Linked DNA regions of Victivallis sp. Marseille-Q1083. The main gene of each other region encodes a partner of the protein of the gene in region 2 in a complex. Links are inferred from orthologs where the notes say so. Each region holds a gene or a part of one and is shown on either strand. Other genes may lie near its edges.

What was found.
Region 1: the proteins of metK (region 2) and groL are in contact, whole or in part, in a cryo-EM structure (PDB 8P4O), measured with the Escherichia coli proteins. The link is inferred for Victivallis sp. Marseille-Q1083 from one-to-one orthologs.

Annotation. Positions count from the first base shown.
Region 1 is NZ_CAHJXL010000001.1:2,455,252-2,461,655, forward strand. Bases 1-2,952 are described here. They hold groL (chaperonin GroEL), read left to right. Parts: upstream 1-630; coding sequence 631-2,274; downstream 2,275-2,952. Other genes in these bases: dnaK (molecular chaperone DnaK), read left to right, coding at 1-162; groES (co-chaperone GroES), read left to right, coding at 265-561; HWX74_RS10080 (hypothetical protein), read left to right, coding at 2,420-2,737; ftsA (cell division protein FtsA), read left to right, coding at 2,943-2,952. In the rest of the region: more of ftsA, read left to right, coding at 2,953-4,229; HWX74_RS10090 (hypothetical protein), read left to right, coding at 4,229-5,425; HWX74_RS10095 (DUF4091 domain-containing protein), read left to right, coding at 5,467-6,404.
Region 2 is NZ_CAHJXL010000001.1:1,948,484-1,954,727, reverse strand. What follows is about bases 1,303-4,094. They hold metK (methionine adenosyltransferase), read left to right. Parts: upstream 1,303-1,996; coding sequence 1,997-3,193; downstream 3,194-4,094. Other genes in these bases: HWX74_RS07865 (adenosine kinase), read left to right, coding at 3,190-4,094; pal (peptidoglycan-associated lipoprotein Pal), read left to right, coding at 1,303-1,841. In the rest of the region: HWX74_RS07880 (branched-chain amino acid aminotransferase), read right to left, coding at 1-982; more of pal, read left to right, coding at 1,224-1,302; more of HWX74_RS07865, read left to right, coding at 4,095-4,185; ahcY (adenosylhomocysteinase), read left to right, coding at 4,212-5,615; HWX74_RS07855 (PAS domain-containing protein), read right to left, coding at 5,704-6,244. UniProt on the Escherichia coli protein: Catalyzes the formation of S-adenosylmethionine (AdoMet) from methionine and ATP.

The DNA.
Region 1 (6,404 bases), 500 kb from region 2 along the record:
CAGCATTTAATGCAGCTCGGCCAGGAGATCTATCAGCAGCAACAGCAGCAGCAGACGGAACCGACCGGCGGTCCGACCGGCGGCGAGGCGGCCGGCAACGCGGCCGGCGGCAAGTCGAATGACGATGGTTTTGTCGATGCCGAAGTGGTCGATGATAAGTAACGGTTGAGTAGTCAATGCTGTCGGGATGATTTCGACCGTCCCGGCGGCACTTTATTCAAAAATATTTTAACAAATTAAACCAAAAATCGTAAGGAGAGCAACATGTCGAAAGTGAACATCAAGCCGTTGGGCGACCGGGTCCTGCTTGAAATCTGCGAAGCGGCCGAACAGGTCAAGGGTGGCATCGTCATTCCGGACACCGCCAAGGAAAAGCCGCAGGAGTACACCGTAATTGCCATCGGCACCGGCAAGACCGATGACAAAGGCAAGAAAATCGAATTTGACGTCAAGGTTGGTGACATCGTTTTGACCAGCCGTTACGGCGGCACCGAAGTCAAATACGACGGCAAAGAGTACAAAATCATCGGGCAGGACGATATCCTGGCGGTGATCGGCTGAAGCCGGGCCCGGGGCAGGGCTGTCATTACATCTGCAAAATTGATTTTTAAAAAAGGAAAATAACGAAAAATGGCTAAACAGCTTTTGTTTTCTGAAGAAGCGCGTCGCAGCGTTCTCGAAGGCGTGACCTTGTTGAGCAAGGCGGTAAAAACCACTCTCGGCCCGAAAGGCCGCAATGTGGTCATCGACAAGAAATACGGTTCTCCGACCGTTACCAAAGACGGCGTCAGCGTCGCCAAGGAGATCGAACTGGCCTGTCCGTATGCCAATATGGGTGCCCAGATGGTCAAGGAAGTGGCCAGCAAGACCAGCGATATCGCCGGTGACGGCACGACGACGGCGACGGTGTTGGCCGAAGCGGTGTTCCGCGAAGGCTTGAAGAACGTTACCGCCGGCGCCAACCCGATGGAACTCAAGCGCGGCATCGACAAGGCGGTCGAAGCGATGGTCAAGGAACTGGCCAAGTTGAGCAAAGGCGTGGCCGACCGCGAACAGGTCGCCCAGGTGGCGACGATTTCCGCCAACGGCGACACCACGATCGGTGACATCATTGCCGACGCGATGGACAAAGTCGGCAAGGACGGCACCATCACCGTCGAAGAGGCCAAAACCATCGAAACCACCCTCGACGTCGTCGAAGGCATGCAGTTCGACAAAGGTTACCTGTCGCCGTATTTCGTCACCGACACTGAAGGCATGTCGGCGGTGCTGGACGATTGCTATATCCTGATTCATGAAAAGAAAATCAGCAACCTCAACGATATGCTGCCGCTGCTGCAGTTGGTGGCCAAAGAAGGCAAGCCGTTGCTGATCATCGCCGAAGACGTCGAAGGCGAAGCGCTGGCGACGCTGGTGATCAACAAGATGCGCGGCACCCTGAACGTTTGCGCGGTCAAGGCTCCCGGATTCGGCGACCGCCGCAAAGCGATGCTGCAGGATATCGCCGTTCTGACCGGCGGCACCTGCGTCACCGAAGATCTCGGCATCAAGTTGGAAAATGTCACGCTGGAACAGTTGGGCAAAGCCAAGCGCGTCACGATTGACAAAGAGAACACCGTCATCGTCGAAGGCGCCGGTCTGCCGAGCGCCATCGCCGGCCGGGTCAATCAGATCCGCCGCGAAATGGAAGAGACCACTTCCGATTATGATCGTGAAAAACTGCAGGAACGTCTGGCCAAGCTGGCCGGCGGGGTGGCGGTGGTCCATGTCGGCGCGACGACCGAGACGGAAATGAAAGAGAAGAAGGCCCGCGTCGAAGATGCGCTGCACGCGACCCGCGCCGCGGTGGAAGAAGGTATCGTCCCGGGCGGCGGTGTAGCGTTGCTGCGCGCGGCCAAAGCGTTGAACAGCCTGAAACTGACCGGCGATGAAGCGATTGGCGCTCAGATCGTCAAACGGGCGATCGAGGAACCGTTGCGCCAACTGGCGGCCAACGGCGGTTACGAGGGCAGCATCGTCGTCCAGAAGGTCAAGGAGCTGAAAGATACCGAAGGGTTCGATGTGGCGACCGGCCAGTATGTCGATATGCTCAAATGTGGTATCCTGGACCCGACGAAGGTGACGCGCTCGGCTTTGCAGAACGCCGCGTCGATTTCCGGTCTGTTGCTGACCACCGAATGCCTGATCACCGATGTCAAGGAAGAAAAAGAACCGGCTGCTCCGGCCGGCGGCATGGGTGGCATGGGCGGTATGGGCGGCATGGGCATGATGTAAGTCAGGTCATTCTGTCGATACGACGCTTGGGCGGGGAAATTTTTCCCCGCCCTTTTTGCTTTGAGAGGATTTGATTGCCGGTCGGCAGAGTGTAGAGTAATATACAAGAGGAGTGGGAAGGGAACGCGACAGGAGGGATGGGAAAATGTTGGGATTCGATCCGGAAGGAACGCCGGCGCGGCCGGGCGTTGCTTGCTTTCGTGCGCTCATCGCGTTCGGGGTGGCGGTGCTGGCGCTTCTGTCATGCATGTTGTTGTTGGCAGCTTTCTCCTGCTTTCCCAATGGCGGCTTTTATTCGCTGGTGTGGCTGGCTTGTTATCTGTTTTTTCTCTGCCGTTTGGTGGCGTGGGTGAAACAATCCCGACGGGTATCGCGCTGGGCTGGCTGGGGAATGTTCTGGTGTGTGGTGATGATTTGTGTGGTGGCTTTGTGTTCCTTGCTGTCGTGGGGAGGCCGAGGCTGACAGGAACGGCTGACGGAAGGACAGGAGCCGGAGGAAAAAGGCGGTGATGTGCCGATGCGTTGAATGGAATTTCGCCGCGCATACCCCGGCCGTAAAAAACCGTAAAAAAAATTGGAATCAATTGGTATTTTCCGCCTTTGGTAATATTTTGTGTAACGTATTTGTAGTTCTTTCGGAATTTTAGGAATCAACGAGAAATAATCGGATGTTGAAACGGCGGGATATCATTACGGCAGTCGAGATCGGCACCTCGAAAATTTGTGTGCTGATCGGTGCTTCACGCCCGGACGAACCGTTGACCATCATCGGCCGCGGTGAAGCCTCCGGCGGCAATTCGGTGGTCAAGGGCGAGATCGTCGACATGGACCTGGCGCTGGAAAAATTGACTGAGGCGCTGGAAGCGGCCGATGCGTCGGCCGGGCGCGAAATCAACAACAGCCGGATCATCGCCATGTCGGTCACCGGCTGCAATATCAACTCCTACCAGGGGGTCGGCACGGTATTCATCAATGCCGAAGACCAGCGGGTCTCCCAGGCGGCGATCGGTGAGGCGATCAAAAATGCCCAGGTCAAGCCGTTGCCGCTGGAACAGACCAAAATCAATACTTTCGACGCCTTCTATCTGTTGGATGGCATTCGTCGGGCCCGCAATCCGGAAAATCAGGTCGCCCATAAGCTTGAAGCGTATTTGCATGTCATTCACGGCGACACCAACCGGATCGAAAATTTCCGTTCGCTGATGCGTGATGCCGGATTCGAAGCGGATGTCAAGATTGTGTTCAGCGCCATTGCCGATGTCTACGGCATCCTGACCGACGAGGAGAAGGAGAATGGCGTACTGCTGGTCAATATGGGGGCCGGCACGACGGAATATGCCGTGGTGTTCAACATGGGCGTGCTGGCCAGCGGCGTGCTGCCGGTCGGCATGGAACATGTCGTCAATGATTTGTCGCTCGGCTTGAACCTGACGATCAATCAGTGCCGCAAAATCCTGCAGGACGGTTCGCTGCAGCGCAGCGTCGAACGGCGGCAGGGGGTGCTGGAGATGAAAAATGCCGAAGGCGCCCTGCGGCGGATTCCGTTGAGTTCGTTCGAGCGGATCATCGATTTGCGTTTGCGGGAGGTGTTTGAAATCATCAAGCGGCGGGTCGGCGAAGAGGGCATCCTGCGCAACCTGGCCAGCGGCGGCGTGCTGACCGGCGGGGCCGCCCTGTTCGACCGTACCTTTGAACTTTTTCATACCGTTTTTGAGTTTCCGGTCCGGATCGGCCGGCCTTACGATGCCAGCGGCGCCCTGACCGACTTGGAAAATCCGCGTTACAGCACGGTCTGGGGGGTGTTGAAGTTCGGTGAGGAGTGCAATCAGATTTATTCGGCGATGCGGCCGCGCGGCATGTTCGGCCGGTTGGCCGAGGCGGTGGGGGAAGCCGGTGAAGTCGGCGATCGGATGCTGCGCGGGGTCGGCGAATTGTTCAAATCGATAAAGATGTGATGAATATGGCAGAAGAAACGGTGCGGGAAAAGACGATCGCGGTTCTGGGGTTGGGCTGTGCCGGCGTGCGGGTGGTCAATCTGTTGAGCCGGATGCCGGAAGCCGCCCATCTGCGTCTGCTGGCGGTGGACACCGACAGCGAGGCGCTGGACGGTTGCCCGCTGCCGGAAGAGAATAAATTGCTGGCCGACCGTCAGTGGCGCAACGGGCGCGGCTGCGGCGGCGATGTGCTCAAAGGGCAGCGTTCGATGGCCCGGGAACGCGCCGCGCTGGAGACCTTGATCAGCGACTCCAAATTATTGCTGGTGATCGGCGGCCTCGGCGGCGGCACCGCCAGCGGCGGTGCTCCGGCGCTGGCCGGATTGGCCGGCCGGTTGAAAATTCCGACTATTTTTCTGTTGACGATGCCGTTCTCGCTGGAGGGACACAGCAAGCGGAAAATTTCCGAAGATACGTTGCAGGAGTTGCTGCCGGTGGTGGATGTGCTGCTCTGTTTGCCGAACGATCTGCTGTTTTCGGTGCTGCCGGCGGAGACGTCGACCCGGGAGGCCTTCCGGCTGGCCGACCTGGAGCTGGCCCGTTCGGTGGTGGGAGTCAGCGAATTGCTGCGGGTCGGCAATCTGCTGCCGGCCGATTTCGGCGATCTGCGGACCGTTTTGCGGGAGCGAAAGAGCTTCTGTGCCATCGGCGTCGGCAATGCGGCGGCCGGCGAAGGGTTGAACGTCGGCCAGTTGGCGCTGGAACGGCTGCTGGAAGCGCCGTTGCTGGGCGGGGTGAATAAATTGCGCGACGCCGATGTCGTGGTGCTGACGCTGCTGGGCGGGGAGGCGTTGAGCCTGGGCGAGATGAAAGCGGTCTTCGAGGCGGCCCGCCGGTTTATCGGCGAGGATGCCAACGTGGTGATCGGCACCAATGTCGATCCGGCGTATGGCGACCGCATCCAGCTGACCGCGTTGGCGATCAAATACGACGGCAAAGTCGAGGCGGTCCGCCGGCCGGTGCACCGTCGCCGGGCGGAACGGCCGGCAGTGGTCGGCAGTATTGCCGGCGGCGGTCAATTCGAGCAGCCGCAGTTTGAACTGGAACCGGTCTCCCGCGGCATCTTTCTGAATACGACGCAAGTGGTGGTCAACGGGGAAGATTTGGATATTCCGACTTTCCAGCGCCGTTCGGTTGCGATCGACAAGGGTGAATAAAGCATACAGGCTAATTGTTTCAAGAATAGTAAGGAGTTGGAATGTTTAAGTTCAGGTTGATCAGTTCTCTCGAAAAAGTGTTTTGCGACGAGGCGCTGCAGGCGGAGGAGTTGTGCTGCGGCACCGCGCTGCAGGGGGAAATTTACAGTTTTCAGGTGGCCTACTGGACCGACAGTTGGTGTTTGAAGGTGTTGCCGGTGGTCGAATCGCCGCTGGCGGAGGCGGTCACGGTCCGGGAGGTGAAATCGGTTCCGAGCGAACTGCCGGCCAACGATCCGGAGATTCCGGACGCCGTGTTGCGCCGGACGCCGGGCCTGTATCCGGACCTGCTCGATGAAATTGCCGATGGAGTGAAAACGCTGCCGGAGCAGTGGCGGACGTTGTGGGTTTCGGTTGCCGTGCCGGAGAATTGCGCCGGCGGCAAATATCCGATCCGGCTGAAACTGGTTCCCGCAGAACCGATGCCCGATCTGCCGGAAGTGCTGGGAGAGGGGAATTTTACGCTGGAAGTAGTGCCGGTGGCGCTGCCGGAGCAGACGCTGATCCATACCGAATGGTTCCATGCCGATTGTCTTTATACCTATTATCAGGTGCCCTGCTGGAGTGAAAGGCACTGGGAACTGCTGAAAGCCTATATCCAGTCGGCGGCGGATCACGGCATCAATATGCTGTTGACGCCGCTGTGGACGCAGCCGCTGGATACCGCGGTCGGCGGGGAGCGGCCGACGGTGCAGTTGCTGAAGATCAGCAAGAAGGGAGACCGCTACCATTTCGACTTCTCGCTGCTGGAGCGCTGGATCGATCTCTGCGAGTCGTGCGGAATCCGGTACTTCGAAATGTCACACTTGTATACGCAGTGGGGAGCCACCTGCACGCCGAAAATTGTCGTGGAAGTTGATGGCGAGGAACAGAAACTGTTCGGCTGGCAGGTTTCCGCCCAATCGGTTGAATACCGTCAATTCCTGCAGCAGTTGCTGCC
Region 2 (6,244 bases):
ATCGGTCCGGCAGTTCTCCATATTGAGTGCCGGTCATCACTTCGTACAACTTTTTCAACACCGGTCCGATGGTGTCGCCGTAGTCGAAAACCTGGTCGCGATAGAAAATTTTGCCGATCGGAGTGATGACGACCGCCGTCCCGCAGGCACCGACTTCGGTGAAGTCGGCCAGTTCCGCCTTGTTGATACGGCGCTGCTCGACCGGCATACCGAGGTCGGCGGCCAACTGCATCAGCGACTTGTTGGTGACGCTGGGCAGCACCGACGCCGATTTCGGCGTCACGTATTTGCCGTCCTTGGTAATCGCCAGGAAATTGCTGGTGCCGAATTCGTCGATGAATTCATGGGTCTTCGGATCGAGGAACAGCGCCACCTGGCAGCCGTGCTCCTTGGCGACTTTGCTCGGATAGAGACTGGCCGCGTAATTGCCGGCGATTTTGATGTGGCCGGTACCGTGCGGCGCCGCCCGGTCCATATCGTCGGAAATCATCGCGTTGACCGGCTTGATGCCGCCTTTGTAATACGGCCCGACCGGCACGACCAGAAGGATCAATTCATAACGCCGGCTCGACGAAATGCCGATCTGCGGCGTCGTCCCGATCATCACCGGGCGGATGTACAGCGAACCGCCGGTACCATACGGCGGCACATAATCAATGTTGTCGCGGACGACCCGTTTGACCGCATCGAGAAACAGTGCTTCCGGCACTTCCGGCATCAGGATATGGCGACAGGTGGAATTCAAGCGCTTGGCGTTTTCCTCCGGCCGGAAAACTCGTACTTTGCCGTCTTTGCAACGAAAGGCTTTCAGTCCTTCAAAGGCAGCCTGACCGTAATGCAGACAGTTGGAGGCTACCGAAAGCGTGATGTCGTAGGTGGTGTACAATTTGCCGTCGTCCCATTTGCCGTCGTCGTAGACATAGCGAATGTTGGATTTGGTCGGCCGAAACTCAAATCCGAGTTTTTCCCATTCAATGTTCATTGCTTGCTTTCCTGACTGAAATTAAAACCGTCAACGGATGGCTTATTCGCCGCCGGTTGACTTACCAGAAATGTACTATAATTGCCCGAAAGCGATTTCGCAACAGAAAGAGTTCAAAAAAATATTTCAATTGCAGAATATTTGATTGAAAAATGTGTTGAAGGCATTTATCTTATAGCATTTGACATGAATTAACTAAAAATAAAACTTTTCAGCCAAACTTTATTAGGGGGGAAGGCAAATGCTCTTTTCGAAAGTTTTCCGCGGAATCACGTTGAGTGGTGCCCTGTTATTTGCGGCCGGTTGCGGTCTGTTCGATAATTCAACGCCGACGGAAGACCTCTATCCGGTGCCCCAGGCCGAGATGGATCCCGGCTTCAATCCCGACGATTTCGGCAATGGCACCTTCGGCCCGGGCGGCGCCGGCAATCCGGAAACGCCCAGTCCGGACTGGGGCGAGCCGACTGAGGAAGGCATGGCTTACATCGGCATGGAGGATCTGTCGGTGCTGACCGACATCAATTTCCCGGTCATCTACTTCAATTTCGACGCCGACAGCCTGAACCCGTCCGAACAGGCCAAACTGGATGCGGTGGCCGAATATATGAATCAGGCGCCGGAGCTTTATTTGATCGTCGAGGGGCATTGCGACGAGCGCGGCACCAACGAATACAACCGGGCGCTGGGCGAACGCCGGGCGATTGCGGTCAAGAATTACCTGACCGGCCGCGGCATGGCGGCGGACCATGTCCGGACGATCAGCTACGGCGAGGACAAGCCGGCGGTGAGCGGCCACGATGAAGCCGCTTATGCGAAGAATCGCCGGGGCGAACTGCTGGCCGCCAAAAAGATCAAATAAACAGTTCGCCGACGCATGGATTGAATGAGGATTTTTTCTGGCTTCGGGGGCGCCGTATGGCGATACTTCCCCGAAGCTTTCGTTTTTTCTTCGGCGTTGCGGCGCCGAATCTCTACGACATGGCAGTTATTTTAGTTTCTTGAAAGGAAAGGTTCATGAGCAAAATCAACGTTGAACACGTTTTCACCTCCGAATCCGTCTCGGAAGGACATCCCGATAAAGTCTGCGATCAGATCTCCGACGCGATCCTCGACGCCTGCCTGGCGCAGGACCCGGAAAGCCGGGTCGCCTGCGAAACGCTGGCGACGACCGACCTGGTCGTCATCTCCGGTGAAATCACCACCAACGCCGTCGTCAACTGGCAGGACGTGGCGCTGCGGGTCATCCGCAAAATCGGCTATGTCGACCACAATGTCGGTTTCTGCGCCGACAACTGCAAGGTGATGGTCTGCATCCACCGGCAGTCGCCGGATATTTCGATGGGCGTTACGGCGGAAACCAGCCGGAGCCGGGAACAGGGCGCCGGCGACCAGGGCATGATGTTCGGCTATGCCAGCAACGAAACTGCGGAGCTGATGCCGGCGACGATCCTCTATGCGCATAAAATCGTTGAAGAACTGGCGCGGCTGCGCAAGAGCGAACCGGAAAAGTACAATTTCCTGCGTCCGGATTCCAAGAGCCAGGTGTCGATCCGTTACCGCAACGGCAAGCCGGTGGCGGTGGAAACCGTCGTCGTTTCCCACCAGCATACCCCGGAGATGAAACTGGAGGCGCTGGAACAGTTGGTGCGCGAAGTCGTCCGTAAAGTCATTCCGGCCGAATTGCTGAACGATCACATCAAATATTACATCAACCCGACCGGCCGGTTTGAAATCGGCGGGCCGCACGGCGACACCGGCCTGACCGGCCGCAAGATCATCGTCGACACCTATGGCGGCGTCGGTTCGCACGGCGGCGGCGCTTTCTCCGGCAAAGATCCGTCGAAGGTCGACCGCTCGGCCGCTTATATGTGCCGCTACATCGCCAAAAACATCGTGGCGGCCGGCTTGGCCGACAAGTGCGAAGTACAGGTCGCGTACGCGATCGGAGTCGCCGAACCGTTGAGCATCAATGTCGACACCTACGGCACCGGCAAGCTGTCGAACGACACCTGTTTGGAAAAAGTCATTCGCGAAGTGTTCAGTCTGCGCCCGACCGCCATCCTGGAAGCGCTGCAGCTCAAATATCCGGCGGCCAACCATTGGTCCTACGAGGATGCCGCCGCTTACGGCCATTTCGGCCGGCCGCAGTTTCCGTGGGAAAAGACCGACAAGGTCGAAGCCGTCAAAGCCGCGGCGGCCAAATATCTGTGAAAACGACGGCGATGCGGGTGTTGGGAGTCGGCTCGCCGCTGCTGGACTTGCTGGCGCGGGTGGAAGAGCCGTTTCTGGAGAAAGTGCCCGGTGCCAAAGGCGGCATGGAGCTGCTGGCGCCGGAAGTGATGGACCGGCTGCTCGAACAGTTGGCGGATGAATACGCCGTCGTGCCGGGCGGCGCCGCCGGCAATACGGTTTTCGGCCTGGCCCGGCTCGGCGTGCCGGTCGGCATGCTGGGCAAAACCGGCAAAGATGCTTACGGCGAAATTTATCGCAGCAGCCTGGTCCGGCTGGGCGGCTCCGAATCTGCGTTCTTCGAGACGGACCAACTGCCGACCGGCCGTTGTCTGGCTTTGATTACACCGGACGGCGAACGGACGATGCGGACATTTTTCGGCGCCTCGTCGGATTTGACCGCCGAGGAGGTCGAAACGGTGGACTTCTCCGCTTACGACCTGGTTTATATCGAAGGTTACCAGTTGTTTCATCAGGCGATGATCGAAGCGGTTTTCCGGCAAGCCAAAGCGGCCGGCTGCCGGATCGGCCTGGATCTGGCGTCGTTCGAAGTCGTCGGCCTGTTCCGGGAACGGCTGCTGGAGCTGTTGAAGGAATACGTCGATCTGGTATTCGCCAACGAGGACGAAGCGACGGCGCTGCTCGGAGACAAACCGGCAGAGCAGCAGGCGCGGGAACTGGCGCGGTTCTGTGAAATCGCGGCGGTAAAACTGGGGCCGCGCGGCTCGTTGATCGCCTCCGGCGACATGTTGTGCCATGTCCCGGCCGATGTGGTCAAGGCGGTCGATACCACCGCGGCCGGAGATTTGTGGGCCAGCGGTTTTCTTTTCGGCTACCTTCACGGCCGGCCGCTGAGTGAGTGCGGCCGCTATGCGTCGATGACGGCCAGGGAAGTGGTGCAGGTAGTCGGCTCGAAGATCCCGGAACAGCGCTGGGAAGCGTTGTGCCGGAGCTTCCAGCCTTACAATAATTGAAAATTCGAACCAACGGAAACATTTTTATGGAATATCAGATCAAAGACATCAATCTCGCCGATTTCGGTCGCAAGGAGATCAGTATCGCCGAACAGGAAATGCCCGGATTGATGGCGACCCGGGCCAAATACGGTCCGCAGCAGCCGTTGAAGGGAATCAAAATTTCCGGCAGTCTGCATATGACCATCCAGACCGCCGTTCTGATCGAAACGCTGGTGGCGCTGGGAGCCGAGGTGCGCTGGGCCTCCTGCAACATTTTTTCGACGCAGGATCATGCGGCGGCGGCGATTGCCGCCGACGGCGTGCCGGTGTTCGCCTGGAAGGGGGAAACGCTGGAAGAGTATTGGGAATGCACCTACCGGGCGCTGACCTTTCCGGACGGCAGCGGTCCGGACCAGATCGTCGATGACGGCGGCGACGCGACTCTGTTGATTCATCGCGGCGTCGCGGCGGAAAACAATCCGGATATCCTCGACGAGGCGTCCGACAGTTATGAGCTGCAGGTGATCGACCGGCTGCTGAAACGGGTGCTGGCCGAAGATCCGCGCCATTGGCACAAAGTAGCGGCCAAGGTCAAAGGCGTCTCCGAAGAAACCACCACCGGCGTGCACCGGCTGCTGCAGATGGCCGAACGCGGCGAGCTGCTGTTTCAGGCGATCAATGTCAATGATTCGGTCACCAAGAGCAAATTCGACAACATTTACGGCTGCCGCCATTCGCTGACCGACGGCATCAAGCGGGCGATGGATGTGATGCTTTCCGGCAAGACGGTGATGATCTGCGGTTTCGGCGACGTCGGCAAAGGCTGTGCCGAAGCGATGCGCAATGAACGGGCCCGGGTGCTGGTCAGCGAAATCGATCCGATCTGCGCGCTGCAGGCCTGCATGGCCGGTTACCGGGTCTGTCCGGTCGAGGACGCGCTGCCGGAAGCGGACATTTATGTGACGACCACCGGCAACTGCAATGTCATCACCATCGAGCATATGCGCCATATGAAAGACCAGGCGATCGTCTGCAATATCGGTCACTTCGACAACGAGATCGAAGTGTCCAAGCTGGAACGCGAACCCGGCGTCGTCAAGGAGGAGATCAAAGGCAGCAGCTGCCCGGTGCATCGCTTCCGTTTTGCCGACGGCCATTCGATCTACCTGCTGGCGGAAGGCCGGCTGGTGAATCTGGGCTGCGCCACCGGCCATCCCAGCTTCGTGATGTCCAACAGCTTCACGAACCAGACGCTGGCGCAGCTCGACATCGCGCGGCATCCGGACCGCAAAGGCGTTTTCCTGCTGGACAAAAAACTGGACGAGGAAGTCGCCCGGCTGCATCTCGATAAACTGGGGGCGAAATTGACGGTTCTGACTCCGGAACAGGCAGCCTACATCAACGTGCCGCCCGAAGGGCCGTACAAGCCGGAATCCTACCGCTACTGATCCAGCCGGCATTCAAGCGTATTGTGAAAGTCCGCCTCCTGGCGGACTTTCGCTTTTGAGCCGTCATGATCGCGAAAACGAAATGGCATTACCGGTCGGCACGCTCGGCAAAAGCGATACCGCCGGCGGCATTGCCGATGGCGGCCCGGAGTTTTTCCAGCGTCAGCGGCTTGAACAGAACGCCGGCAAAACGCTCCGCCGGCACAAAATCCATCTGGGTGTCCGCCGTGATGACGACGACCGGAATTCCCGCCGTCGCCGGATGGGCCGCCAGCCGGGCCGCCAGCGTGCCGCCGTTCATTCCCGGCATCCACAGATCGGTCAGCACCATTGCCGGAGTTTCCCGGGCCGCCCGGGTCAGCGCCTCCTCCGCCGACTGGCAGGCGACCGCTTCCCAACCCAGTTTTTTCAACATTGCCGCCAATACCTTCAAATTCATCGGCACATCGTCGACGATGAGGATTTTCCCGCCCGGCAGGCCGGCCGGGGCGGCTTTTTCCGGCCGCGCGTCCGCCACCGGCGCCGGCTCGGCACACTGTACGCCCCGCAGCACGACGGTAAAGGTGCTGCCTTCGCCCAACTCGCTCCGCAACGAAATTTCACCGCCCATTTTGGCAACCATCCGTTTG